Linked DNA regions of Sporomusa sphaeroides DSM 2875. Each later gene encodes a partner of the first gene's protein in a complex. Links are inferred from orthologs where the notes say so. Each region holds a gene or a part of one and is shown in the gene's direction. Other genes may lie near its edges.

Region 1 (12,183 bases):
GGACGGGAACAAAACCGTCCCCGGTTTTGTTGAAAAAAGGTGCATAAACCCAGTGTTTATGGGCATTAATAACCAGTGGCAAATAGTGCCGGCGATACACCCGGTTTAGTGGATTTAAATCACTGCAGAAAATCTAATAGTTTATTGACATTTGATATATGAAATGGTAATATATTAGAGTGCCTTGAAAAACATCACTTATTTTTCCAAAGGAGTTGGAATTGTGAGCAGTGAGGAACTTGAAGGGTTAAAGACTGCCAGGAAAGCCATTGGCGCTAAACAAGCAGTGCGGGCTGTGGAAAAGGGTCTGGCCGCTAAGGTATACCTTGCTGATGATGCCGACCGGCGGGTGGTTGCGCCGCTTGCGCAATTATGCGACCAAAAAGGAATTGAGGTTAACGAAAAAATGACCATGACTGAGCTTGGTAAAGCTTGCGGCATTGAAGTGGGCGCTGCGGCTGTAGCTCTTTTAAAATAGCCGGTCAGTGGGACAGGTCGTTAATAATTTTGCCAACTGCATGCCGGCTGGCGAAATTTTTAATAATAAATAACGAGATTGGGGAAGGAGGTGCGCTAAATAACATGCCAACAATTAGTCAGTTAGTGCGCAAAAGCCGGGAGCAACTGGTGCAAAAATCCACCGCTCCTGCATTGAAAGAATGTCCGCAAAAACGTGGCGTATGCACGAGAGTATATACAACTACTCCGAAAAAACCTAACTCTGCACTCCGCAAAGTTGCCCGTGTACGCTTAACTAACGGCATCGAAGTAACTGCCTACATCCAGGGTATCGGTCACAATCTGCAGGAACACTCGGTTGTATTGATCCGTGGCGGCAGGGTAAAAGATTTGCCAGGCGTACGTTATCACATTGTCCGTGGTGCTCTTGACACCGCTGGTGTTGCCAAACGCAACCAGGGCCGTTCTAAATACGGAGCCAAAAGAGCAACCGCTGCCAAGAAATAGTTGTTAAGAGACCTGCAGAGTTTTGGAAGAAGGAGGGATACTGATGCCAAGAAAAGGTGCTGTTCCCAAGCGGGATGTATTGCCGGATCCGGTATATAACTCCAAGCTTGTCACCAGATTTATCAATAAAATTATGTTGGACGGCAAGAAAGGCGTTGCCGAGAACATTGTATATGACGCGTTTGAAACCATTCGCGCTAAAACCGGCAAAGACCCGATGGAAGTATTTGAAGTTGCGCTTAAAAACGTAATGCCGGTTCTTGAAGTTCGTGCCCGTCGTGTTGGTGGCGCTAACTATCAGGTGCCTGTTGAAGTGCGGCCTGACCGCAAGCTGTCACTGGGCATTCGCTGGTTGGTTGGCTATTCGCGCAAACGTGGTGAAAAAACCATGCACGAGCGTCTGGCTTCGGAATTGATGGATGCCGCAAACAATGCTGGTGCATCTGTTAAGAAGCGTGAAGATACCCATAAAATGGCTGAAGCCAATAAGGCTTTTGCACATTACCGCTGGTAATAATCGAGGTTCGGGTATAAAATCTGTCCGATTAAAGGGTTGCGTAAGCAACCCGTTCTTAAATCGAATGGGTAACCACCCGGACGCACAATACTAAGGAGTGAAGATAGTGGCCCGAAAGTTTCCTCTTGAAAAGACGCGGAACATCGGTATCATGGCGCACATCGACGCTGGCAAGACCACTACCACCGAACGCATACTGTTTTATACCGGCAAAGTACACAAGATTGGCGAAGTGCATGATGGCGCTGCGACTATGGACTGGATGGTGCAGGAGCAAGAGAGAGGTATCACCATTACCTCGGCGGCCACTACAGCCCAATGGGATGGGCATCGTATTAACATCATTGACACACCAGGACACGTGGACTTTACAGTTGAAGTAGAACGTTCGTTGAGAGTGCTTGACGGCTCGGTTGCAGTTTTCTGTGCCAAAGGCGGCGTAGAGCCGCAATCAGAAACTGTCTGGCGCCAGGCTGACAAATACGGGGTTCCCCGTATGGCGTATGTAAATAAAATGGATATCACCGGCGCGGATTTCTACCGGGTTGTTGATATGATGAAAAGCCGTCTTGGTGCTAATGCGGTGCCGATTCAACTGCCAATAGGCTTTGAAGATACCTTCAAGGGCTTTGTGGACCTTGTTGAAATGAAAGCTGTTGTTTACACCGATGATCTGGGCAAGGTAAGCGAAGCTGCCGTAATCCCTGAAGATATGGCTGAAAATGTAGAGCTTTATCGGCAAAATCTCTTGGACGCAGTTGCTGAGAGCGATGATGAGCTGATGATGAAATACCTCGAAGGAGAAGAACTGACCCTCGAGGAAATCAAGGCAGCGATTCGTCGTGCCACCATTGCTTGTAAAATGACACCTGTAATTTGTGGTTCATCTTACAAAAACAAAGGTGTACAGCCGCTTTTGGATGCTGTTGTCGCCTATATGCCGGCACCGACTGATATCCCGGCCATTCAGGGTGTTAACCCTGACACCGGTGAAGCAGATGAACGTGCAGCTGACGATAGCCTGCCGTTCTCGGCATTGGCCTTTAAGATTATGGCTGACCCCTATGTTGGTAAGCTGGCATTCTTCAGAGTGTATTCCGGTCAGTTGGCCTCCGGTTCCTATGTGTATAACTCAACAAAAGGCAAACGTGAGCGCATTGGCCGTATTCTCCAGATGCACGCTAATCACCGGGAAGAGATTGAAATCGTTTACACCGGCGACATTGCTGCTGCCGTAGGGCTTAAAGACACCACCACCGGTGATACGCTCTGTGACGATAAAAACATCATTATTCTGGAATCTATGGTTTTCCCTGACCCGGTTATCTCGATAGCTGTTGAACCGAAAACCAAAGCTGACCAGGAAAAAATGGGTGTGGCCCTTAATCGTCTGGCTGAAGAAGATCCTACCTTCAAAATGCACACTGATCAGGAGACTGGACAGACCATTATTTCCGGTATGGGTGAACTTCATCTTGACATTATTGTTGACCGGATGCTTAGGGAATTTAAGGTGGGTTGCAACGTCGGCAAACCTCAGGTTGCTTACCGTGAGACCATCCGTAAAGCCGTTAAAGCAGAAGGCAAATTTGTCCGTCAGTCCGGCGGCCGTGGTCAATATGGCCATTGCTGGCTGGAAATAGAGCCGCTTGAGCCCGGCCAAGGATTTATCTTTGAAAACAAAGTTGTCGGTGGTGCTATTCCTAAAGAATACATCAACCCGATTGAAGCCGGTATTAAAGAAGCTATGGAAACCGGCGTATCAGCCGGCTATCCGATGGTTGATATTAAGGTAACCGTTGTTGACGGTTCTTACCATGATGTTGACTCCTCGGAAATGGCTTTCAAAATTGCTGGTTCAATGGGCTTTAAAGCCGGTGCAGCCAAAGCTGGTCCGGTTATCCTGGAGCCATACGCGAAAGTGGAAGTTATTGTGCCGGAAGATTACATGGGTGATGTTATCGGCGACTTAAACTCCCGCCGCGGCCGGATCGAAGGCATGGAAGCACGCTCAGGCGCTCAATCCATTAAAGCCTTTGTACCGATCTCCGAGATGTTTGGTTATGCAACCGACCTGCGCTCCAAGACACAGGGACGTGGCAACTACTCCATGGAATTTGACCATTACGAAGAAGTGCCCAAAAATATTGCTGAAGTTATTTCAGCGAAAAATAAATAAGCAGATTTAATAAACTTAGGAGGTAACACTCAATGGCTAAGAAAAAGTTTGAAAGAAACAAACCCCACGTTAACATTGGCACCATCGGTCACGTTGACCATGGTAAAACCTCACTGACTGCCGCAATTACCATGACCCTGGCAAAACAAGGCGGCGCAGAATTCATGGCCTATGACCAAATCGACAAAGCCCCGGAAGAAAGAGAACGCGGTATTACCATCAACACCTCACACGTGGAATACGAAACTGCAAACCGCCACTATGCTCACGTTGACTGCCCGGGCCACGCCGACTATGTAAAAAACATGATTACCGGCGCAGCCCAAATGGACGGTGCTATCCTGGTTGTATCGGCCGCCGACGGCCCGATGCCGCAAACCCGTGAACACATCCTGCTGTCCCGTCAGGTAGGCGTACCTGCCATGGTTGTATTCTTAAACAAAGCCGACCTGGTTGATGACGCAGAACTGATGGAACTGGTAGAAATGGAAGTTCGCGAACTTCTCTCCAGCTACGAATTCCCTGGTGATGACATCCCGGTAGTAAGCGGTTCTGCCGTTAAAGTTCTTAACTGCGGCTGCGCTAAAGCCGAATGCGAATGGTGCGGTAAAATCCACGAGCTTATGGCAAAAGTGGACGAATACATTCCGACCCCGGAACGCGCTACCGACAAGCCTTTCCTGATGCCTGTAGAAGACGTGTTCACAATCACCGGTCGTGGTACAGTAGCCACCGGCCGTGTAGAACGCGGTGTGGTAAAAGTAAGTGATACCATCGAAATCGTTGGTATGACCGATAAACCGAAATCCACAGTAGTAACCGGTGTAGAAATGTTCCGGAAACTTCTGGATTCGGCAGTAGCCGGCGACAACATCGGCGCGCTCTTGCGTGGTGTAGAGCGTAAAGAAATCGAGCGCGGCCAAGTACTTGCCAAGCCTGGTTCCATTAAACCTCACACCAAATTCAAAGGCGAAGTATACGTATTGTCCAAAGAAGAAGGCGGCCGCCATACCCCGTTCTTCACCAACTATCGTCCGCAGTTCTACTTCAGAACAACTGACGTAACCGGTGTTGTAAATCTGCCGGAAGGTGTAGAAATGGTAATGCCTGGCGACAACATTCAAATGAGCATCGAGCTCATCACCCCGATCGCTATCGAAGAAGGTCTGCGTTTCGCTATTCGCGAAGGCGGCCGTACTGTTGGCGCCGGTGTTGTAACCGCTGTTACCGAGTAATAAAAAAAGTTTAACATAGTATCCGGCAAGGGCGGCGTGGCCGCCTTTTGCCAGGATATTGGACCGGCGATGACGTGGAAGGTGGCCCGCACGCGCGGGGAAATTTCCACCGAGAATGTCCGTTCAGAGAAACTGGGCGATAAGGAGGAATAAATAAATGGCTAAACAGCAAAAAATCAGAATCCGCCTCAAGGCGTATGACCACAAGGCGCTTGATCAAAGTGCGGCCAAGATTGTTGAAACCGCAAAACGTACTGGCGCTATGGTTTCCGGCCCTATTCCGCTTCCTACGGAGAAAAACATTTTCACTATTTTGCGTTCACCCCATGTCAACAAAGACTCCCGCGAACAATTTGAAATGCGGACACACAAGCGTCTTATTGACATCCTTGAGCCGACCCCCAAGACGGTAGATGCCTTAATGCGTCTCGACTTGCCGGCTGGTGTGGACATCGAAATCAAGCTGTAGGAGGAGGTGCGATAAATGGCTAAAGGAATTTTAGGAAAAAAACTGGGTATGACCCAAATCTTTACGGCTGAGGGTAGAGTTATTCCGGTTACTGTTATTGAAGCCGGCCCCAACGTCGTAGTACAAAACAAGACAGTTGAAAATGATGGCTACAATGCAGTGCAGCTTGGGTTTGGCGCTGTCAAAGACAAACATGTCAACAAGCCGATGAAGGGTCACTTTGCAAAGGCCAACGTCAAACCGGTAAAATTCATTCGTGAGCTGCGCCTGCCTGGAGCTTCTGAATATACAGTAGGTCAAGTTCTGAGCGCTGATGTATTCAGCGAAGGAGAACTCATTGATGTGACCGGTACTGCTAAAGGAAAAGGCTTTGCCGGCGGCATTAAGCGGCATAACTTTGCTCGTGGACCTATGGGTCACGGTTCCAAATCCCATCGTGAGCCTGGTACCATCGGTTCCAGAATGAGCGGTGGCGGTGGTAAAGTATTCAAAGGCAAGAAACTTCCCGGACGCATGGGCGGACAAAAAGTAACCGTTCAGCGCCTGCAAGTTGTTCGTGTGGATGTGCCCCGTAACCTGCTGTTGGTTAAAGGCGCGGTTCCCGGACCTAAAGGCAGTTTCGTTGTTGTTAGAAATACAGTAAAACCCGTTAAGTAATCTTAGGCTTGCGACTTTGCGGCAAACCGCAAAGCGTGGGCTCATAGCATCGAAAGGAGGATGTGCTATATGCCGAAAGTGGCAATATATGATATGACCGGTGCACAAACCGGTGAAATGGAACTCAATGATAACGTATTTGGCGTAGAAATAAACGAAGCCGTGGTTCATCAGGCTGTTGTTATGCAACTGGCAAGCCAGCGTCAAGGCACTCACGCGACTAAGACCAGAGCAATGGTACGCGGTGGCGGCAGAAAACCCTGGAAACAAAAAGGTACCGGCCGGGCACGGGCTGGCACCATCCGTTCCCCATTGTGGGTGGGTGGCGGCACTGTATTTGGACCGCATCCGCGCAGCTACAAATTCAGCATGCCGAGAAAAGTCCGCCGTTTGGCGATTAAATCAGCACTGACTGCGAAAGTGAATGCTGGTGGCCTGGTGGTTGTTGAAACCATTAATTTTGAAGCTCCAAAAACCAAAGATGTAATAAAATTCCTTGGTAACTTTGAAGCACAGGAAGCCAAAGCCCTCATCATCACCGCAGACAATGACGAGATTGTAGCAAAATCGTCCCGTAACCTTCCTGGTGTAAAAGCCATTGGAACTATTGGACTTAATGTATACGATCTGCTGCACCATGATAAAGTGCTGGTAACCAAAGAGGCAGTCGCCAAGATTGAGGAGGTGCTGGCATAATGGCAAATCCACGCGACGTACTTCTTAGACCATACATTACTGAAAAAACCACAGCATTGATGGCTGAAAACAAATACACTTTTGTTGTGCCGCTTACCGCCAACAAAATTGAAATTCGCCAAGCTGTTGAACAAATCTTCAAAGTAAAAGTTCTTGATGTTAACACAATCCGCGTAATGGGTAAAACCAAGCGGATGGGCAAGAACCTTGGCAAACGTTCGGACTTCAAAAAAGCCATTGTAAAACTGGCTCCCGGCGAGCGTATTGAATTCTTTGAAGGTGTATAACCAGAATTTCCTAAAAAGGAGGGGCACACATGCCAGTTAAAAGTTTTAAACCATACGCTCCTGGCAGAAGATTTATGACGGTAGCCGATTTTTCGGACATTACCGCAGATCGTCCCGAGCGTTCCCTGACCGAGCGCCTGCAAAAACACGCCGGTCGCAACCAGCAAGGTCGTTTGACTGTCCGGCATCAAGGCGGCGGCCACAAGCGTCTGTATCGTATCATTGACTTTAAGCGCAACAAAGACGGTATTCCGGCAAAAGTTGCTACTATTGAATATGATCCCAACCGTTCGGCACGGATTGCACTGCTGCATTATGCTGACGGCGAAAAGCGTTATATTCTTGCTCCTAACGGCCTTAAAGTAGGCGATACCATTATGAGCGGCCCGGAATCTGATATCAAAGTGGGCAATGCATTGCCGCTTAAGAATATGCCGGTAGGTACGCAAATCCATAACATTGAGATGAAAATCGGTAAAGGCGGCCAAATGGTTCGTTCAGCCGGTGCTTCGGCTCAGCTTATGGCTAAAGAGGGCAGCCACGCACTTCTCCGACTGCCGTCAGGCGAACTGAGAAAAGTTCATATTAACTGCCGGGCTACTGTTGGGCAGGTAGGCAATCTTGAGCATGAAAACATCACTATCGGCAAAGCCGGCCGTTCACGCTGGCTGGGTATCCGCCCTGCCAACCGCGGTGTTTCCATGAACCCGATCGACCATCCGCATGGTGGTGGCGAAGGCCGCTCGCCGGTTGGCCGCAAACATCCGGTTACTCCTTGGGGCAAATGCGCTATGGGTGCCAAAACCCGTAGAAGCAAAGCTTCTGATAAATTGATCGTTAAGAGACGTAGTAGTCGCGGCAGTCGATAAATTCGAAGTTCTTGGTTCGATACGTCGAAGCCCGCAGGGAAAGCCGGAGGGTGCTCCCGCGAACTTGCGAATATACGAACTCGCGAACATGCCAACACACGAAAGGAGGCTATTTAGGTGTCAAGATCCATTAAAAAGGGACCTTATGTGCATGAAAGCCTGCTCAAGAAAATTGATGCACTTAATGCCAATAACGATAAAAAGGTTATCAAAACCTGGTCACGCAGCTCGACCATTCTGCCAGCCTTTGTTGGTCACACCATCGCTGTCCATGACGGCCGCAAACATGTACCGGTATATGTTACTGAAGACATGGTTGGTCACAAGCTTGGCGAATTTGCGCCCACCCGGACTTACAAAGGCCACAGCGGCTCGGAACGGTCCACCGGCGTAAGATAGTACTCTTAGCAAAAATCCGGAACTGATAATAGCCGGAAGGGGGTTAAATAATGGAAGCTAAAGCAATTGCCAGACACATTCGCATTGCTCCCCGTAAAATCCGCATCGTAATTGACTTAATTCGCGGCAAGAACGTGGGCGAGGCTTTTGCAATTTTAAAGCATACTCCGAAAGTCGGAGCTGAGGTTTTGGAAAAGGTACTGAAATCAGCTATCGCTAATGCTGAGCACAACTATGACCTGAACGTTGATGCACTTTACATCTCACAGGCGTTTGTTGATCAGGGCCCGACCTTAAAACGCATTCATCCGCGTTCACGCGGTCAGGCGTTCAAGATTTTAAAGCGTACCAGCCACGTAACATTGGCCGTTAAAGAAAGATAAGCTAGGACGAAGGAGGGAAATTTAGTGGGTCAAAAAGTTAATCCGCATGGTCTTCGCCTTGGCATTATCAAAACTTGGGATGCAAGATGGTATGCCGATAAAGACTATGCTAAAAATCTGCATGAAGATATCAAAATCCGTGATATGCTGAAAGAAAAACTTTACACTTCAAATGTGTCGCAAATCATTATTGAGCGTGCGGCTAACCGGGTGAAAGTTACTATTCATACTGCTAAGCCAGGTATGGTAATCGGACGTGGCGGCAGTGGGATTGAAAATATCAAAAAATGGCTTAAAGAGCTTACCGGCAAAAACATTGACGTAAACATTGCCGAAATCAAGCAAGCCGAACTGGATGCTACCTTAGTTGCGGAAAACATTGCCGCTCAGCTTGAAAAGCGTATTGCTTTCCGCCGGGCGATGAAGCAATCAGTAACCCGTACCATGCGTATGGGAGCAAAAGGAATCAAAGTAATGGTTGGCGGTCGTTTGGGCGGCGCTGAAATTGCCCGTACCGAAAGCTACCGTGAAGGCAGTATTCCTTTGCACACCCTGCGTGCCGATATTGATTACGGCACAGCAGAAGCACACACCACCTATGGCCGTATTGGCGTAAAAGTTTGGATTTACAAAGGCGAAATTCTGCCTGAAGCCAAAAAAACTGTTGTCGCCGCTGCCGTTGAAGGGGGCGAAAAATAATGCTGATCCCAAAAAGAGTAAAGCATCGCAAACAATTCCGCGGACGTATGACCGGTAAAGCCACTAAAGGCAATACTGTATCCCATGGCGAATTCGGACTTGTTGCTCTCGAGCCGGCTTGGATTACCAACCGTCAAATCGAAGCAGCCCGTATTGCTATGACCCGTTACATTAAACGGGGTGGTAAAGTTTGGATCAAAATATTCCCGGACAAGCCGATTACTGCTAAGCCGGCCGAAACTCGCATGGGTAGCGGTAAAGGTTCACCTGAATATTGGGTAGCTGTTGTTAAGCCAGGTCGTGTTATGTTTGAAATGGACGGTGTGGCTGAAGAAGTAGCCCGTGAAGCTATGCGTCTGGCAGCTCACAAACTGCCGATCAAAACCAAATTCGTTAAGCGGGAGGATACCGCTCATTTGGATATGGACGCACCGGGCGTCAATGCTAAACTGGGTGGTGAAATAAATGAAGGCTAATGATATCCGCGATATGAGTGCAGCCGAACTTGACCAAAACCTGAACAAGTTAAAAGAAGAATTGTTCAACCTGCGGTTCCAACACGCAACCGGCCAATTGGATAACCCAATGCGGATTCCTGCCGTCAAGAAAACAATTGCCCGTATCAAAACCGTTCAGCGTCAACGTGAACTTAAGGCCCAGTAATTTGGGGGCGCAATGTTAATGAGTGAAGGGAGGCAATGACTAGTGACCGTTGAAAGAAACGAACGCAAGGTCCGGATTGGCAAAGTCGTAAGCGACAAAATGGAAAAAACAGTTGTAGTGGCCGTGGAACGTTTAGTACGGCACCCACTGTACCATAAATCGGTTAAACAAACCGTGAAGTTTAAAGCTCATGATGAGAATAACGAAAGCCATATCGGCGATACCGTTAAAATTATGGAAACCCGCCCGCTTTCCAAAGAAAAACGCTGGCGCGTAGTGGAAGTTCTCGAAAGAGCAAAGTAGTATTTAGTTAAACCAAGCAAGCTAGCTTCTAATGCTCGGCTGCCACGCGCATCGAGCCTCATGAGGAAGGAGGATAAGCACTATGATTCAACAGCAGACCATCATGAATGTTGCTGATAATACCGGCGCCAAACAAATTATGTGCATCCGCGTACTGGGTGGCTCATATCGCCGCTATGCCAACATTGGCGATGTTATCGTTGCATCCGTTAAAGACGCTACACCCGGTGGCGTTGTCAAGAAAGGCGATGTAGTTAAAGCCGTTGTCGTTCGCTCCAAAAAAGGATTACGCCGTCCGGACGGCTCCTATATCCGGTTTGACGAAAATGCCGCAGTTGTTATTAAAGAAGACAAAAGCCCGAGAGGTACACGGATATTTGGACCAGTAGCCCGCGAGCTCAGGGACAAAGAATTCATGAAAATTATCTCACTGGCACCGGAAGTTATCTAGATTAAGGAGGTGTCCTTAAGTGTCAGAAGCTCAAAAGCTGCACGTTAAAAAAGGCGACAAAGTCGTCGTGCTGTCTGGTAAAGACAAAGGCAAAGAAGGCAAAATAGTTGAAGCTCTGCCGAAAAAGGGCAAAGTTGTGATTGAAGGCGTAAACAAAGTAAAACGCCACACTAAGCCGAGCCAAAAAGCTCCCCAGGGCGGCATTATTGTGAAAGAAGCTCCTATTGCTTCGGCCAAAGTTATGCTTGTTTGCCCGGCATGCGACAAACCTACCCGCATTAAAAAATCGCAGCAGGCCAGTGGCTCGTTTGTCCGTGCCTGCAAAAAATGCGGCGAAGTTATTGATAAAGATAAGTAAAACCATTCTTTCCTGAAAGGAGGTTAACTCATGGCTACAACCAGACTTAAAGAAAAATATGCAAATGAAGTAGCGCAAGCTATGATGCAGAAATTTGGATACAAAAACGTCATGGAAATTCCCAAAGTCGAGAAAGTGGTTATCAACATGGGTGTTGGCGAAGCAGTAGGCAACCCCAAAGTTCTCGATGCGGCTGTAAATGATATGACTTTAATCGCCGGTCAAAAACCGGTTATAACCAGAGCAAAAAAATCCATCGCTGCTTTCAAAATTCGTGAAGGTATGCCGATTGGTGCCAAAGTTACCATGCGCGGTGAACGGATGTATCAATTCCTTGATAAACTGTTCAACATCGCATTGCCCCGGGTACGTGACTTCCGCGGTATTAACCCGAAAGCTTTCGACGGACGCGGCAACTATACGCTTGGTGTTAAAGAGCAATTGATCTTCCCGGAAATTGACTACGATAAAGTGGACAAAATCCGCGGTATGGATATCATCATTGTTACCACCGCCAAGACTGACGAAGAAGCAAGAGAGTTACTGAAACTAATGGGTATGCCATTTAGCGCATAATTGAATCTGTCCATTAACGCCCGTCTCTAGATGGGACAGTTTAAACAGAAGGAGGGAATTCGGTGGCCAAAAAGGCTTTGATTGAGAAATGGAAAAACGAGCCTAAATTTAAGGTGCGTAAGTATAACCGCTGCAAAATTTGCGGACGTCCGCACGGATATATGCGTAAATTCGAAATGTGCCGGATTTGTTTCCGGGAACTGAGCTACAAAGGCGCCATTCCTGGAGTAACCAAGGCAAGCTGGTAGTAGCAGCAACATATAGGAAGGGGGTTCTAACACATGGTAATGACCGATCCGATTGCAGATATGCTTACGCGCATTCGCAACGCCAACTCGGTTTATCACGATAAAGTCGAGATTCCGGCATCGAAAATTAAACAAGCCGTAGTCCAAATCCTGAAAGACGAAGGTTTTGTTAAAGATTACGACATGATCCAAGATGGCAAGCAGGGAATGCTGCGGGTTAGCCTAAAA
Region 2 (12,298 bases), 1.0 Mb from region 1 along the record:
TTTAGAATCCAGCAATACGCCGGAAATTTTAGCCGCCGATTTGACACCACTTGCTTTGGAATTGGCTGCCTGGGGAGTGAATGACCCTCAGCAGCTGTTATGGCTGGATATACCGCCGGCAGCGGCATTTTTGCAGGCGCAGGCACTGCTGGTGAAGCTGGGGGCGTTGGAAACAGGTGGTAGTATTACTGCCCATGGGCGGTTGATGGTTCAGTCAGGCTTGCACCCGCGCTTGGCCCATATGATCATCAGAGCGAAAGAAGCGGGTTTGGGTAACCTGGCCTGTGAACTTGCGGCTATTTTACAGGAACGGGATTTTTTGCAAGGCAATGGCAATAGGACTGATGTTGATTTGCGGCTGCGGCTGGAGGCTGTGCGTGAAGCTGCAAGCGGCAAGTATCCTGAGGAGTCGCTGCGCCGGCGCATTAAGGCCGAAAGTGAAAGGTTAAAACAGGATTTTTCCATTCACCGCAACCGGCAGGAGACGGTGGAAGCTTGCGGCTTGGTACTGGCTTTTGCCTATCCGGACAGAATTGGACAATTGCGGAGTGGCGGCCGGTTCCTGTTGGAGAATGGGCGTGGTGCCGGCATGCATGAATTACAGCCCTTGGCGCATAGTCCGTATATCGTAGCCGCCGATCTTGATGGGCAAGGGACCGACAGCCGGATTTTTTTGGCTGCGCCGATAGATTATGAACAGATAAGGCGCTATTTTAGCCGGCAGATAGCAGCCGGGACCAATGTCGCCTGGGATGCAGCCGCCCAGGCAGTACGGGCAAAAAGCTATGAGCGGCTTGGTGCCATCCTGTTAAAGGAAAGTCCTTGTGCCAATCCTGACCGGGACGGCGTTATGGCCGCCCTGCTGAGCGGCATTGCCCTTGAGGGCTTGAGCATCCTGCCCTGGACCAAAGCGGCACAGCAATTGCGTCAACGCTTGTTATTTGCTGGGCAGCAGACGGAAGGCTGGCCTGACGTTTCTGACGAAAAGCTGCTTGCTACTTTGGAAAACTGGCTTGGACCGTATGTCTACGGTCTAACGAGCCGGGCAGAACTAGCGAAACTCAATGTAGCTGCCATTTTAGAAAATCTGCTTACCTGGCAGCAGCGTCAGGAGCTTGATGAGTATGCGCCTGCCCATGTGGTTGTGCCCAGCGGCCGGCAGATTGCCATAAATTATAGCAATCCGCTATGCCCTGTACTGGCGGTAAAACTTCAGGAGCTATTTGGGCTTAAAGAAACTCCGTGTATTGCCGGGGGGAAAGTCGCGTTGACCTTGGAACTGCTGTCACCGGCGCAGCGCCCGGTTCAGGTAACCCGGGATTTAGCCAGTTTTTGGTGTACTACATACTTTGAAGTCAAAAAGGATTTAATGGGACGTTACCCCAAGCATTATTGGCCGGATGACCCGGCAACGGCAGTTCCAACCCACCGGATCAGGCCAGGAAACTCATGAAATGTTGTCAGAAATATGTCAGCAAGAAAAGTGATTTGGGATGCTTGACATAAATATGGTGGTATGATAGAATAAATTCTGTCGTTAGCGGCACTGGATATGGTGGCTGTGGTGAAGCGGTTAACACGCCGGATTGTGGCTCCGGTATTCGAGGGTTCGATCCCCTTCAGTCACCCCAATAATCTTGTTAGTAGGGGCGTAGCCAAGTCGGTAAGGCAACGGACTTTGACTCCGTCATGCGTTGGTTCGAGTCCAGCCGCCCCTGCCATAAGCAGAGAACCAGGTTTTTAGGAACGATAGTGACACGAAAACCTGTGTGAATCGCTTAGTTCCGAGCGTTAGTAAGGAACTTATTTAAAGATGTCGACCCACTAGCTCAGTCGGTAGAGCACCTGACTTTTAATCAGGGTGTCCCGCGTTCGAGTCGCGGGTGGGTCACCATAATGCGGGAGTGGCGGAATTGGCAGACGCACCAGACTTAGGATCTGGCGGGTGACCGTGGGGGTTCAAGTCCCTTCTCCCGCACCAAATCAAACAAAAAGACTTTCAGGTTTTGACCTGAGAGTCTTTTTGTATATAGTATATATTAGAAACTATAAATTTTCAGCTGACAATTTGCAGTCAATGAATATAATTTCCGCTTATCAAGACATCCGCGCTTTGGATAATGCAGAAAATCAAATGGGATCATCGAACTAGAACGGAGAAAGGAGGAGAATGGCTTATGGGGGAGTTAACAAAATTGCCGAATATCGCTGCCAAGTTGGAAGCGCAGCTTGCGGATGTGGGTATTACTACCGAGGAAGAGTTAAGAAACATAGGTAGCCGTGAAGCATGGCTACGCATCCTTGCCCGTGACCCGTCCGCTTGCATTATGCGGCTTTCAGCGCTGGAGGGTGCAATTCAAGGAATGCGCTGGCATTACCTTGATGACGAGACGAAAAAGTCGCTTAAGGCGTTTTATCACATGCATAAGGGCAAATAGATATGTGCATTCCTTGCCGGCCACGATATAGAAGCTATGCTGGTGATTAAAGTGCCTCCTCTTCAAATAATTTAATTGTTATTGTCCTATGATAATTATTATTCATTCTTATAACATATGTTTCCACAAAAATAAAGATATATATATCCTTCAGGCTGGACAATAATAAGAAGCATGGAGGGGATCAACTTTGACCAGTCAGCGAAAAGTCGCTTTGGCATTGACGGGAATATTTCTGGCGCTTTTCATTGTTATCATTATCGGGGTGCTGGAACAGGGCCGGTATGATTATGCAAAAAATATTGCAATCAAAGCAGCTATATGGGTAATTTATACTTTTTTAGAAATGAAATATGATGTTCAATTAAGTAATTACATCCGGGTGTTGGTAATGGCAGTGCTTCTCAGTGACAGTTTTGCCGGGCTATATTTAAATTTGTATGCCACGTCGGCGATTTTTGATAAAATTCAGCATGTATTTGGAAGCTACGCCTTTGCGTTATTTGTTTACACTCTTATTTGTACGTTAACCCGGCCTGTTATAAACCGGGCCTTTAGCTTATTTTTTATTATCTCCCTGGGGCTAAGTATTGGTGCAATCTATGAAATTGGTGAATTCATAGGAGATGCGACTATGCGGCCGGCAATTCCCAGTCAGCCCAGTCTGCTTGATACCAACCTTGATTTACTGGCAGATTTAGGAGGGGCACTTCTCGCAGCTATTCATATAGCCATTGTTCTGACATATAATCGTACCCCTCCGGTCAGGTAGGAATACATATGTATTACATACAGCAGAGAAGAGTACCATTACGGTACCCTTCTCTCTATACTTATAACGGGTTGCAGGGGCGGTGAGCAGGCCGGCACGGACGCGGGGAACATTGCTGAGGACTGCACTGCCTTGGACTACATTGTTGAGGGCTGCATTGCTGCGGACTACATTGCTGTGGTCTGCATTGTTGCGGATTGCACTGTGATGGTCTGCACTGCCTTGGGCTGCATTGCCATGGCCTGCATTGTTGCTGCGGAAAACAAAAATGCGGACGGCATTGGCGGGGAGAACAAGGCGCCCAGGAGGGGCGGCAGCCGATTTGCTGATTTGGTCGACAGGGGTTCCAAGCAGGATTGCAGCTTATACGTTCAGTATTTTCGTCTTCTTCAAATTCGTCATCCATATCTTCCATTTCCGGGGTTTCCCATTTCGGGTCCATATATTTGTCATCATACATTTTCATCTATCCTCCCAGTTTCCTGTGTATGGGTTATAGGAGCAGTCGGCAGGGGCGGCTTGCCAGGACTTCTTTGGGTCCTGGCCTTGGGCTAACGGGCGGCAGTCGGCGCAGGCAAAGCGGTATTCGCAATCCTGACATTTGCTGATACAGTCCTTTGTGGTTTGCCAGCAGGTGGTCAGCGGTTGGCCGGTAAGTATGGCAGCAAGTGATGTGTTCAATATGTTTCCACAAACTTGATCACGGGCAAAGATGCAGGGAATGACATCGCCGGTAGACGTTATGGCCAGCCGGCCTGCTAAACAGCTATGGAAATGCTGCGCTTTGCCAAATGTTTCAGGGTCGGTAAAGAAGGGGGGCTTAATGGCCGGTTTGCTGTAGGCTTGGGGCAGCAGTTCCAGATTATCACCGCGTCCGGTAGGTCGGATGACATCGGGTGGCACAGGCTCAACCCCAAGGTCGGTCAAAAGTTTCACAATATTTTCTGCTTCTTGTTCATTGGCTTTCATAATAATAGAAGCAATACGCAGCGGCAGCCCCTTGGCCAGAATTTTTTGAATGGCAGACATAGTTTTGTCAAAACTGCCGGGATGCTGGGTAACCCTATCATGAACTGCGGAATTGTCGGCATAGATAGTGGTGGCAATGCTGACAGAATGCTGTTTAAAAAAGTCAATACAGTCATCATCCACAAGTGTGGCATTGGTAAATATCTCAACCAATTCATAGTTTTCCTCGCGGGCCTTGATGATTAATTCTCGCCACCTTGGGTACAACAACGGTTCGCCGCCAATAAGCTGAATGCCGTAGGCGCCTGCCAGCCGGGCTTCGGTAATTAATTCAAGCCAGCGGGTATGTGGCATACAGCCTGCCGCCGTGTGCGGACTGCTGGCCGAATAGCAATGTAAGCAGCGGTTGTTGCAGGTTGATGTAAGCTCAAGCCAGATATACTCAAGTGTAGGCTGGTACGGCTGGATGGGGCATGTTCGTTTTCCGGCGGGAAGTTCGTTGTATATTGCGCCAAGCCCTTTGGTTGTCAATTTATCAAGAAATGATAAGTACCGCTTGCCGTCAACTGAGTTGACATCCATTATTTCTTCTAATGCCGAGCTTTCGCACGCCTTGAGCAGTTCTACTGCTCCCCGGTTGATAGAATACACTCGGCCTGAGGAAAAGTCGTAGATAGCACCGCGTGCTTTCCCTTCTATCAAGACACTTTCGGCTTTCAAATGGTAATACAACCGGACGCCTCCTTTAGCGTAGCTTTGCTTATCCTGAGTGGGCTTGTTCAGGATAATTTGCGGCTTGTGTTGTCACCACAGGTTTGGCACAAGCCGTGTTTTTGTGTTTATACATAATATGCAAGCCGATAGATAGGTGCTAGTTTCAATTGTAAAATATACAGCATGCTGCAAGCATTTTATTGGTGGGAATAGGATTGTTTAACAGAATAGATTGATTAATGTTGACAGATAATAATTTATGGTTTATAATCAATTTCGTTGTTAGCACAATATGCGGAAGTAGCTCAGCGGTAGAGCATCGCCTTGCCAAGGCGAGGGTCGCGAGTTCGAATCTCGTTTTCCGCTCCATACGCGCAAAAACCCAGCACTTTTGGCTGGGTTTTTTGCTCATATCTTGTCTTTGATATTTACTTGTGGTATGATATTATTCATGACATTGCTGCATTTATGGATACTGGCTGGATTTTTTAATGGGAATACTAGAGAAACCATAAAGTTTATGTCAATAATGGGAATACTGTGATAATGGACTAGTGTTGCATTCAGTGATGTTATGAAGTATAGCTCCGAGAATTTTTGTTGTCAGGCGCGGCGGAGGAGCCGCACATATCGGACATATGTAAGGCGACGACAACAAAGCCTGGCGGCAAAAAGGCCGGTGATATACTTCGTGTTATCGCTGGATGCAGCACTCGGTTGACAGTGAATAAGCTGTGTCAGCAGTTAATTTAATAAGGGGGAAATACATAAATGAAGGTAACAGCGGAAAGAATAGACAATCATAAAACAGTACTCAATCTTGAAGTTCCACAGGCTGAGGTGGCCAAGGCTCTGGAAAAGGCTTACCGCAAATTAGCCAACCAAGTCAACATTCCTGGTTTCCGTAAAGGCAAGGCTCCGCGCAAGGTCATTGAAATGCGTATCGGCAAAGAAGCACTTTTGGATGAAGCTTTTGAAATCCTGGCTCCTGAAGCCTATGGCAAAGCACTGGCTGAACAGGAAATAGACCCTGTTGGCCGTCCGGAAATTGAGGTTGTTACCTTAGCGGAAGATCAGCCGTTAGTATTTAAAGCCACTGTTGTTAAAAAACCTGAAGTAACTTTGGGTCAGTATAAAGAGCTTGCCATTGAAAAAACTGTCGCAGAAGTTACTGAAGCCGACATAGACAGTGAAATTGAGAGAAACCGCAGCCGTAATGCTAAGATGGTCGTAGTGGAAGATGCTGAACTTAAGCAGGGAGATTTAGCGATCATTGACTTTAAGGGTTTTATTGACGGTGTTCCGTTTGAAGGCGGCGAAGGCAAAAGCTACCCGCTGGAAATCGGTTCCGGCAGTTTTATCCCCGGGTTTGAAGACCAACTGGTAGGTGCTAAATCCGGTGAAGAACGCGAAGTAAAAGTATCTTTCCCGGAAGACTATTTTGTTGCTGAGCTGGCAGGGAAGGAAGCTGCCTTTACCGTAAATATTCATGACATCAAACGCAAGGAATTGCCGGAGCTTGATGATGAATTTGCCAAAGAAACCAGTGAGTTTGATACTTTGGCGGAATTAAAAGCCGATATTAAGAATAGGTTAGAACAGGCTGCTGAAGCAAAGGCAGAACGTGAGTTCCGTACGGCAGCAATAAAAACTGCTGTTGACAATGCTTCACTTGATGTTCCCGAAGTAATGATTGAGAATCAAATTGACACCATGATTCAGGATTTTGATATCAACTTGCAGCAACGTGGTATGAAACTTGATAAATATCTTGAATATACTAAAATGGATATGGCTGCTTTGCGCAATAACTACCGTGACTCTGCATTATATAATGTTAAAACCGACCTGGTATTGGAAGCCATTGTTAAAGCGGAGGGTCTCACGGCCAATCCGGAAGAAATGCAGCAGGAAATTGCGTCTATGGCGGCGAATTACCAAACTACGGCCGAAGAAATTGTTAAAGTCATTCGTCAAACCGGCCGGTTCCAGGCACTGCAAGATTCAGTTTTACGTAAAAAAGCTGCCCAGCTTGTAATTGACGGCGTAGCAAAATAAATTTTTGAGTTTGAGGTGATTTGTCATGCCTTATGTGCCAATTGTAGTAGAGCAGTCTAACCGCGGTGAGCGGGCCTATGATATTTACTCGCGGTTATTAAAGGACCGCATCGTATTTATTGGTGGACCAATTGATGACAATGTGGCTAACCTGGTAATTGCTCAGCTGCTGTTTTTAGAATCAGAAGATCCGGATAAAGACATCCATATTTACATTAACAGTCCCGGGGGAGTGGTAACGGCTGCCCTGGCAATGTATGATACCATGCAATATGTTAAGCCGGATGTATCCACGATTTGCATAGGTCAGGCTGCCAGCGCCGGTGCGCTTCTCTTGGCTGCCGGGGCTAAAGGTAAGCGGTATGCGCTTCCTAATTCCCGGATTATGATTCATCAGCCGCTTGGCGGTGCCCAAGGGCAGGCCACCGACATTGAAATTCATGCCCGGGAAATACTTCGCATGCGTGAACATTTAAACGAAATTCTTGTTCACCATACCGGTCAATCTATGGAAAAAATCCAGAACGATACCGAACGGGATTTCTTCATGTCCAGTGAGCAGGCGAAAGAATACGGCCTTATTGACGCAGTAGTAGTGCGGGGTGACAGACACAAGGAGACTCCCAAGTAGAGAGGTGGTAATATGTTGAAATTTGGGGATGACAGGGGTCAACTAAAATGTTCCTTTTGCGGCAAACTGCAGGAACAAGTAAAAAAGCTTGTTGCCGGGCCAGGTGTATATATATGTGATGAATGTATCGAACTTTGCAATGAAATCATTGAGGAAGAACTGAGTGAAGATTTGGATGTCGAACTCAGAGATGTTCCTAAGCCCAAAGAAATAAATGATATTCTTGATCAGTATGTCATTGGTCAGGAAGAAGCAAAGAAGTCACTGGCCGTAGCCGTGTACAATCATTATAAACGAATTAACCTTGGCGCAAAAATGGATGATGTCGAATTGCAAAAGTCCAACATCATCATGCTTGGGCCGACCGGCAGCGGCAAGACGCTGCTGGCGCAAACCCTGGCCAAGATTCTTAATGTTCCCTTTGCTGTAGCTGACGCTACCTCATTGACGGAAGCCGGTTATGTGGGCGAGGATGTCGAGAACATTCTCTTAAAACTTATTCAGGCAGCCGATTATGATGTTGAAAAGGCCGAAAAGGGCATTGTTTATATTGATGAAATTGATAAAATTGCCCGCAAATCAGAAAACCCCTCAATCACCCGTGATGTTTCCGGTGAGGGAGTGCAGCAAGCTCTCCTGAAAATTCTTGAAGGTACGGTGGCCAGTGTACCGCCGCAAGGTGGACGCAAACATCCTCATCAGGAATTCATTCAAATTGACACTACAAATATTCTTTTTATCTGCGGCGGTGCCTTTGACGGCATTGACAAGATCATTAGTTCCAGAACAGGCAAAAAGTCTATGGGCTTTGGTGCCGAAGTCCGCAGCAAAGAGAAAAAGCAATTGGGTGAAATGCTCAAGAGCATTCTGCCTGAAGATCTCCTCAAATTTGGATTAATTCCTGAATTTGTTGGACGTCTTCCGGTGATTGTTACCTTGGATGCATTGGATGAAGCTGCTCTTGTACGCATTCTGATTGAGCCAAAGAATGCGCTTGTTAAGCAATATCAAAAATTCCTGGAAATTGATAATGTCCAGCTTGAATTTAAAGAAGATGCGCTAAGTGCTATTGCTGCTGAAGCTTTAAAACGCAATACCGGGGCACGGGGACTTAGAGCGATCATTGAAGGTATTATGCGGAATGTGATGTATGATATTCCGTCACGTACCGATATTGCCAAATGCATTGTCACCAAAGAGGTTATTTTGAATAAAGAAGAACCGATACTGGTGGCTGCCGAACGCAAAACAAAGAAAAAAGAAGAATCTGCTTAACCGATAAAAGGAGCCTAAGGCTCCTTTTTTTTACATATTCAGCTTTGCTTGCCGGGTTTTGCCAGGATAAAATAGTGTACATTGCCTATACTAGACTCATGATAAAGCTACAAGACTTAAAAATTTTGCCCGGGGAAGGAGGTTCATTGAATTTTGGATTATGCTGTCAATCTTATTACTGTCATTCAACTGTTTTTTGCCGTGGTTATTGGGCTCTATTTCTGGAACCTGCTTAAATCACAGCAAGGAAACAAGATAGCCGTAGAGCGCGAATCCAGAAAAGAAATGGACAAACTGCAAAAAATGCGGGAGATATCCTTAACCGAACCACTAGCGGAAAAAACCCGGCCAACCGACTTTTCGGAAATCGTTGGCCAGGAAGAAGGCCTGAAAGCCCTTCGGGCTGCCTTATGTGGCGCCAACCCACAGCATGTATTGATCTATGGTCCGCCAGGTGTGGGTAAAACGGCGGCCGCGCGGTTAGTTCTCAACGAAGCCAGGCGAAATAGTTATTCGCCCTTTAATGTTGCGGCTAAGTTTATCGAGCTTGATGCCACAACAGCCAGATTTGACGAGCGGGGTATTGCAGACCCGCTTATTGGCACCGTACATGACCCTATTTATCAAGGCGCTGGTCAGTTAGGGATGGCCGGCATTCCTCAGCCAAAAGCCGGAGCCGTAACCAAAGCTCATGGCGGCGTATTGTTTATTGATGAAATTGGCGAGCTTCATCATATCCAGATGAATAAATTACTAAAGGTATTGGAAGACCGTAAAGTTTTCCTGGACAGCTCCTATTATAATAGTGAGGACGGCAACATACCACAACATATACATGACATATTTCAAAATGGGCTGCCTGCAGACTTTAGACTTATTGGGGCTACCACCCGGATGCCGCAAGATATTCCGCCAGCTATCCGCTCCCGGTGTGTAGAAATATTTTTCCGGCCGTTATTGCCTGATGAAATTGCCAATGTGGCTTTAAATGCGGCAAAAAAGATTAACTATACCCTTGAGCAGGGTGCGTTGGATGTCATTAAGCAATTTGCCACTAACGGGCGGGAAGCCGTAAATATCATTCAGATTGCGGCCGGTATTGTGCAAAGCACTGGCAAAGGCGAGCGAAGCATTGCCCAGGCTGATGCGGAATGGGTCATAAATTTTGGTCAGTACAACCCGCGGCCTGAGAAAAAGGTTTCCCTTACTCCCCAAGTTGGTGTGGTTAACGGTCTGGCTGTATATGGTTCCAATATCGGTATGCTTATGGAGCTCGAAGTAACGGCTGTGCCTAATAATTATGGTACCGGCAAGCTAACCGTTACCGGCGTTATTGAAGAAGAAGAAATGGGTTCGCCCGGCAGGGTCGTGCGCCGCAAAAGCATGGCAAAAGGGTCACTGGATAATGTACTTACTGTATTGGCCAAAATGTGTGGTATTGAATATCATAGATATGACATCCATGTAAATTTTCCTGGTGGTGTTCCCGTAGATGGTCCGTCAGCCGGAGTGACGGTGGCTACCGCTATTTATTCGGCTGTTAATAACATACCTATCGACAATACTGTTGCGATGACAGGTGAAATCTCTATTCGCGGGTTAGTAAAACCGGTCGGCGGAGTGAGTGCGAAGGTAGCAGCCGCTAAGCAGGCTGGTGCGCGGCGAGTGATTATTCCTGCGGAAAATTGGCAGGGACTCTACAAGAATATGGAGATTGAAGTCATTCCTGTCGAAACCTTCGAAGAAGTATTGAAGCATGCCGTAATCAAGACCGGAGATGTGCTGCGGCAGGATGTAACGGTAACTATGCCGGAGGTATTGGCTGCTGCCGGTGTCGATAAAGTATAAATTTATCCGATGACTAACCCGCTCTAAGACTCCCGCTTTTGCAAGCGGGAGTAAGAGCGGCTAAGTCCCTGGATAATTCCGACTAAGATTCAGATGGGGTTACAACTCTATCTGAATCAAGTCTCCATTTATGCCAGTGCTAGCCGGGTTGCTAAACCCGGCCTATATTTATTGAGGAATAAAAGGATTTTTAGTGGTTGCTTTAGAATATTTTACATAGCGGTGTTGAAACTACTAAATGACCACTAAGATAATACCGCAAGGTTACCGAAGGGAGGAAGCTATATTGGCAGATAAACGCCGTATAATACCACTTTTGCCATTAAGAGGTATATTAGTTTTTCCATACATGATTATTCATCTGGATGTTGGCCGGGAAAAATCTATCAGTGCTTTGGAAGAGGCAATGGTGCAGGATCGTCTGATTATGCTGGCTACACAAAAGGATGCTCAAACCGACGCGCCGCAGCCTGAAGATATTTTTTCAGTGGGTACTGTTGCCGAAATTAAGCAGCTTTTGAAATTGCCGGGGGGAACCATCCGGGTATTGGTCGAAGGCTTGTACCGTGGTGAAATCGAAGAATTTATCAGCTTTGATCCTTACTATCAGGTTCAGATTAACGAATTTACCGAAGTTGAACCTAAAACACCGGAGGTTGAAGCGCTTACACGTACAGCAATTAATCAATTTGAACAATGGGTTAAGCTGAGCAAGAAGATACCACCCGAAACCCTGGTATCAGTCGTTGTTGTAGAAGAACCCGGCCGCCTGACTGACCTTATTGCCAGTCATCTGGCACTCAAAATTGAAGATAAGCAAACCCTGCTGGAGGCAGTAGAAATTAAAGACCGGTTGGAACGGTTATGTGAGATCCTTGGCCGCGAAATGGAAATTCTTGAACTGGAGAAGAAAATCCATGTCCGGGTTCGCAAGCAAATGGAGAAAACCCAAAAAGAATATTATTTGCGTGAACAACTCAAAGCCATTCAAAAAGAATTAGGCGAAAAAGATGAGCGCACCGCCGAAGTAGAGGAATACAGGCAGCGGGTCAAAGAACAAAACCTGCCCAAAGAAGTAGAAGAAAAAATCAATAAAGAAATCGACCGTCTGGAAAAAATGCCCCCGATGGTGGCGGAAAGCGGTGTTATCCGCACCTACCTTGACTGGCTGTTAACGCTGCCCTGGACTACGGAAACCGATGACCGGCTGGATATTAGTGTTGCCGAGGAAATCCTTGACGAAGATCATTATGGCTTGGAAAAAGTCAAAGAACGTATTTTAGAATATCTGTCAATCCGTAAGTTGACAGAAAAAATGAAAGGCCCCATTTTATGTCTTGTTGGTCCGCCGGGTGTCGGGAAGACATCGTTAGCCCGTTCTATCGCCAGAGCTATGGAACGGAAGTTTGTCCGCGTTTCGTTAGGCGGAGTTCGGGATGAAGCGGAAATAAGAGGTCATCGCCGGACCTATGTGGGCGCGCTTCCGGGACGTATTATTCAGGGTATGCGGACTGTAGGCTCAAAAAATCCTGTGTTTCTCTTGGATGAAATTGATAAAATGAATGCCGACTTCCGGGGCGACCCGTCATCTGC

Evidence for each region.
Region 2: the proteins of rpsG (region 1) and tig are in contact, whole or in part, in a crystal structure (PDB 3GTY), measured with the Thermotoga maritima proteins. The link is inferred for Sporomusa sphaeroides DSM 2875 from one-to-one orthologs. Residues at the interface, in WP_004081843.1 of Thermotoga maritima: Lys34, Lys52, Lys55, Glu59, Arg62, Gln63, Glu66, Asn67, Lys69, Val71, Arg95, Ala109, Lys110, Lys111, Gly112, Arg113, Pro114, Glu117, Glu121, Ile124, Ala125, Tyr127, Asn128, Asn129, Thr130, Gly131, Lys135, Asp139, Arg142, Met143; in WP_004081061.1 of Thermotoga maritima: Glu122, Val124, Val129, Leu130, Tyr133, Glu188, Gly259, Ile262, Tyr263, Glu266, Ser270, Glu273, Gln274, Glu277, Arg308, Gln311, Ile312, Ser315, Tyr316, Glu325, Arg329, Arg336, Leu363, Phe366, Trp367, Arg373, Leu377, Arg381, Leu384, Glu387.

Annotation. Positions count from the first base shown.
Region 1 is NZ_CP146991.1:512,816-524,998, forward strand. The notes cover bases 1-2,744. They hold rpsG (30S ribosomal protein S7), read left to right. Parts: upstream 1-1,009; coding sequence 1,010-1,480; downstream 1,481-2,744. Other genes in these bases: SPSPH_RS02285 (ribosomal L7Ae/L30e/S12e/Gadd45 family protein), read left to right, coding at 224-478; rpsL (30S ribosomal protein S12), read left to right, coding at 583-966; fusA (elongation factor G), read left to right, coding at 1,590-2,744. Outside these bases: more of fusA, read left to right, coding at 2,745-3,662; tuf (elongation factor Tu), read left to right, coding at 3,695-4,897; rpsJ (30S ribosomal protein S10), read left to right, coding at 5,055-5,366; rplC (50S ribosomal protein L3), read left to right, coding at 5,382-6,023; rplD (50S ribosomal protein L4), read left to right, coding at 6,093-6,719; rplW (50S ribosomal protein L23), read left to right, coding at 6,719-7,006; rplB (50S ribosomal protein L2), read left to right, coding at 7,036-7,875; rpsS (30S ribosomal protein S19), read left to right, coding at 7,993-8,274; rplV (50S ribosomal protein L22), read left to right, coding at 8,325-8,657; rpsC (30S ribosomal protein S3), read left to right, coding at 8,682-9,356; rplP (50S ribosomal protein L16), read left to right, coding at 9,356-9,832; rpmC (50S ribosomal protein L29), read left to right, coding at 9,822-10,019; rpsQ (30S ribosomal protein S17), read left to right, coding at 10,062-10,322; rplN (50S ribosomal protein L14), read left to right, coding at 10,405-10,773; rplX (50S ribosomal protein L24), read left to right, coding at 10,793-11,131; rplE (50S ribosomal protein L5), read left to right, coding at 11,162-11,707; and 2 more genes.
Region 2 is NZ_CP146991.1:1,526,845-1,539,142, forward strand. Bases 4,949-7,807 are described here. They hold tig (trigger factor), read left to right. Parts: upstream 4,949-5,664; coding sequence 5,665-6,951; downstream 6,952-7,807. Other genes in these bases: clpP (ATP-dependent Clp endopeptidase proteolytic subunit ClpP), read left to right, coding at 6,977-7,582; clpX (ATP-dependent Clp protease ATP-binding subunit ClpX), read left to right, coding at 7,595-7,807. In the rest of the region: ATP-dependent helicase HrpB, read left to right, coding at 1-1,453; SPSPH_RS06720 (TfoX/Sxy family protein), read left to right, coding at 2,178-2,438; SPSPH_RS06725 (hypothetical protein), read left to right, coding at 2,629-3,210; SPSPH_RS06730 (radical SAM protein), read right to left, coding at 3,673-4,911; more of clpX, read left to right, coding at 7,808-8,857; ATP-dependent protease LonB, read left to right, coding at 9,011-10,705; lon (endopeptidase La), read left to right, coding at 10,944-12,298. UniProt on the Bacillus subtilis protein: Involved in protein export. Acts as a chaperone by maintaining the newly synthesized protein in an open conformation. Functions as a peptidyl-prolyl cis-trans isomerase.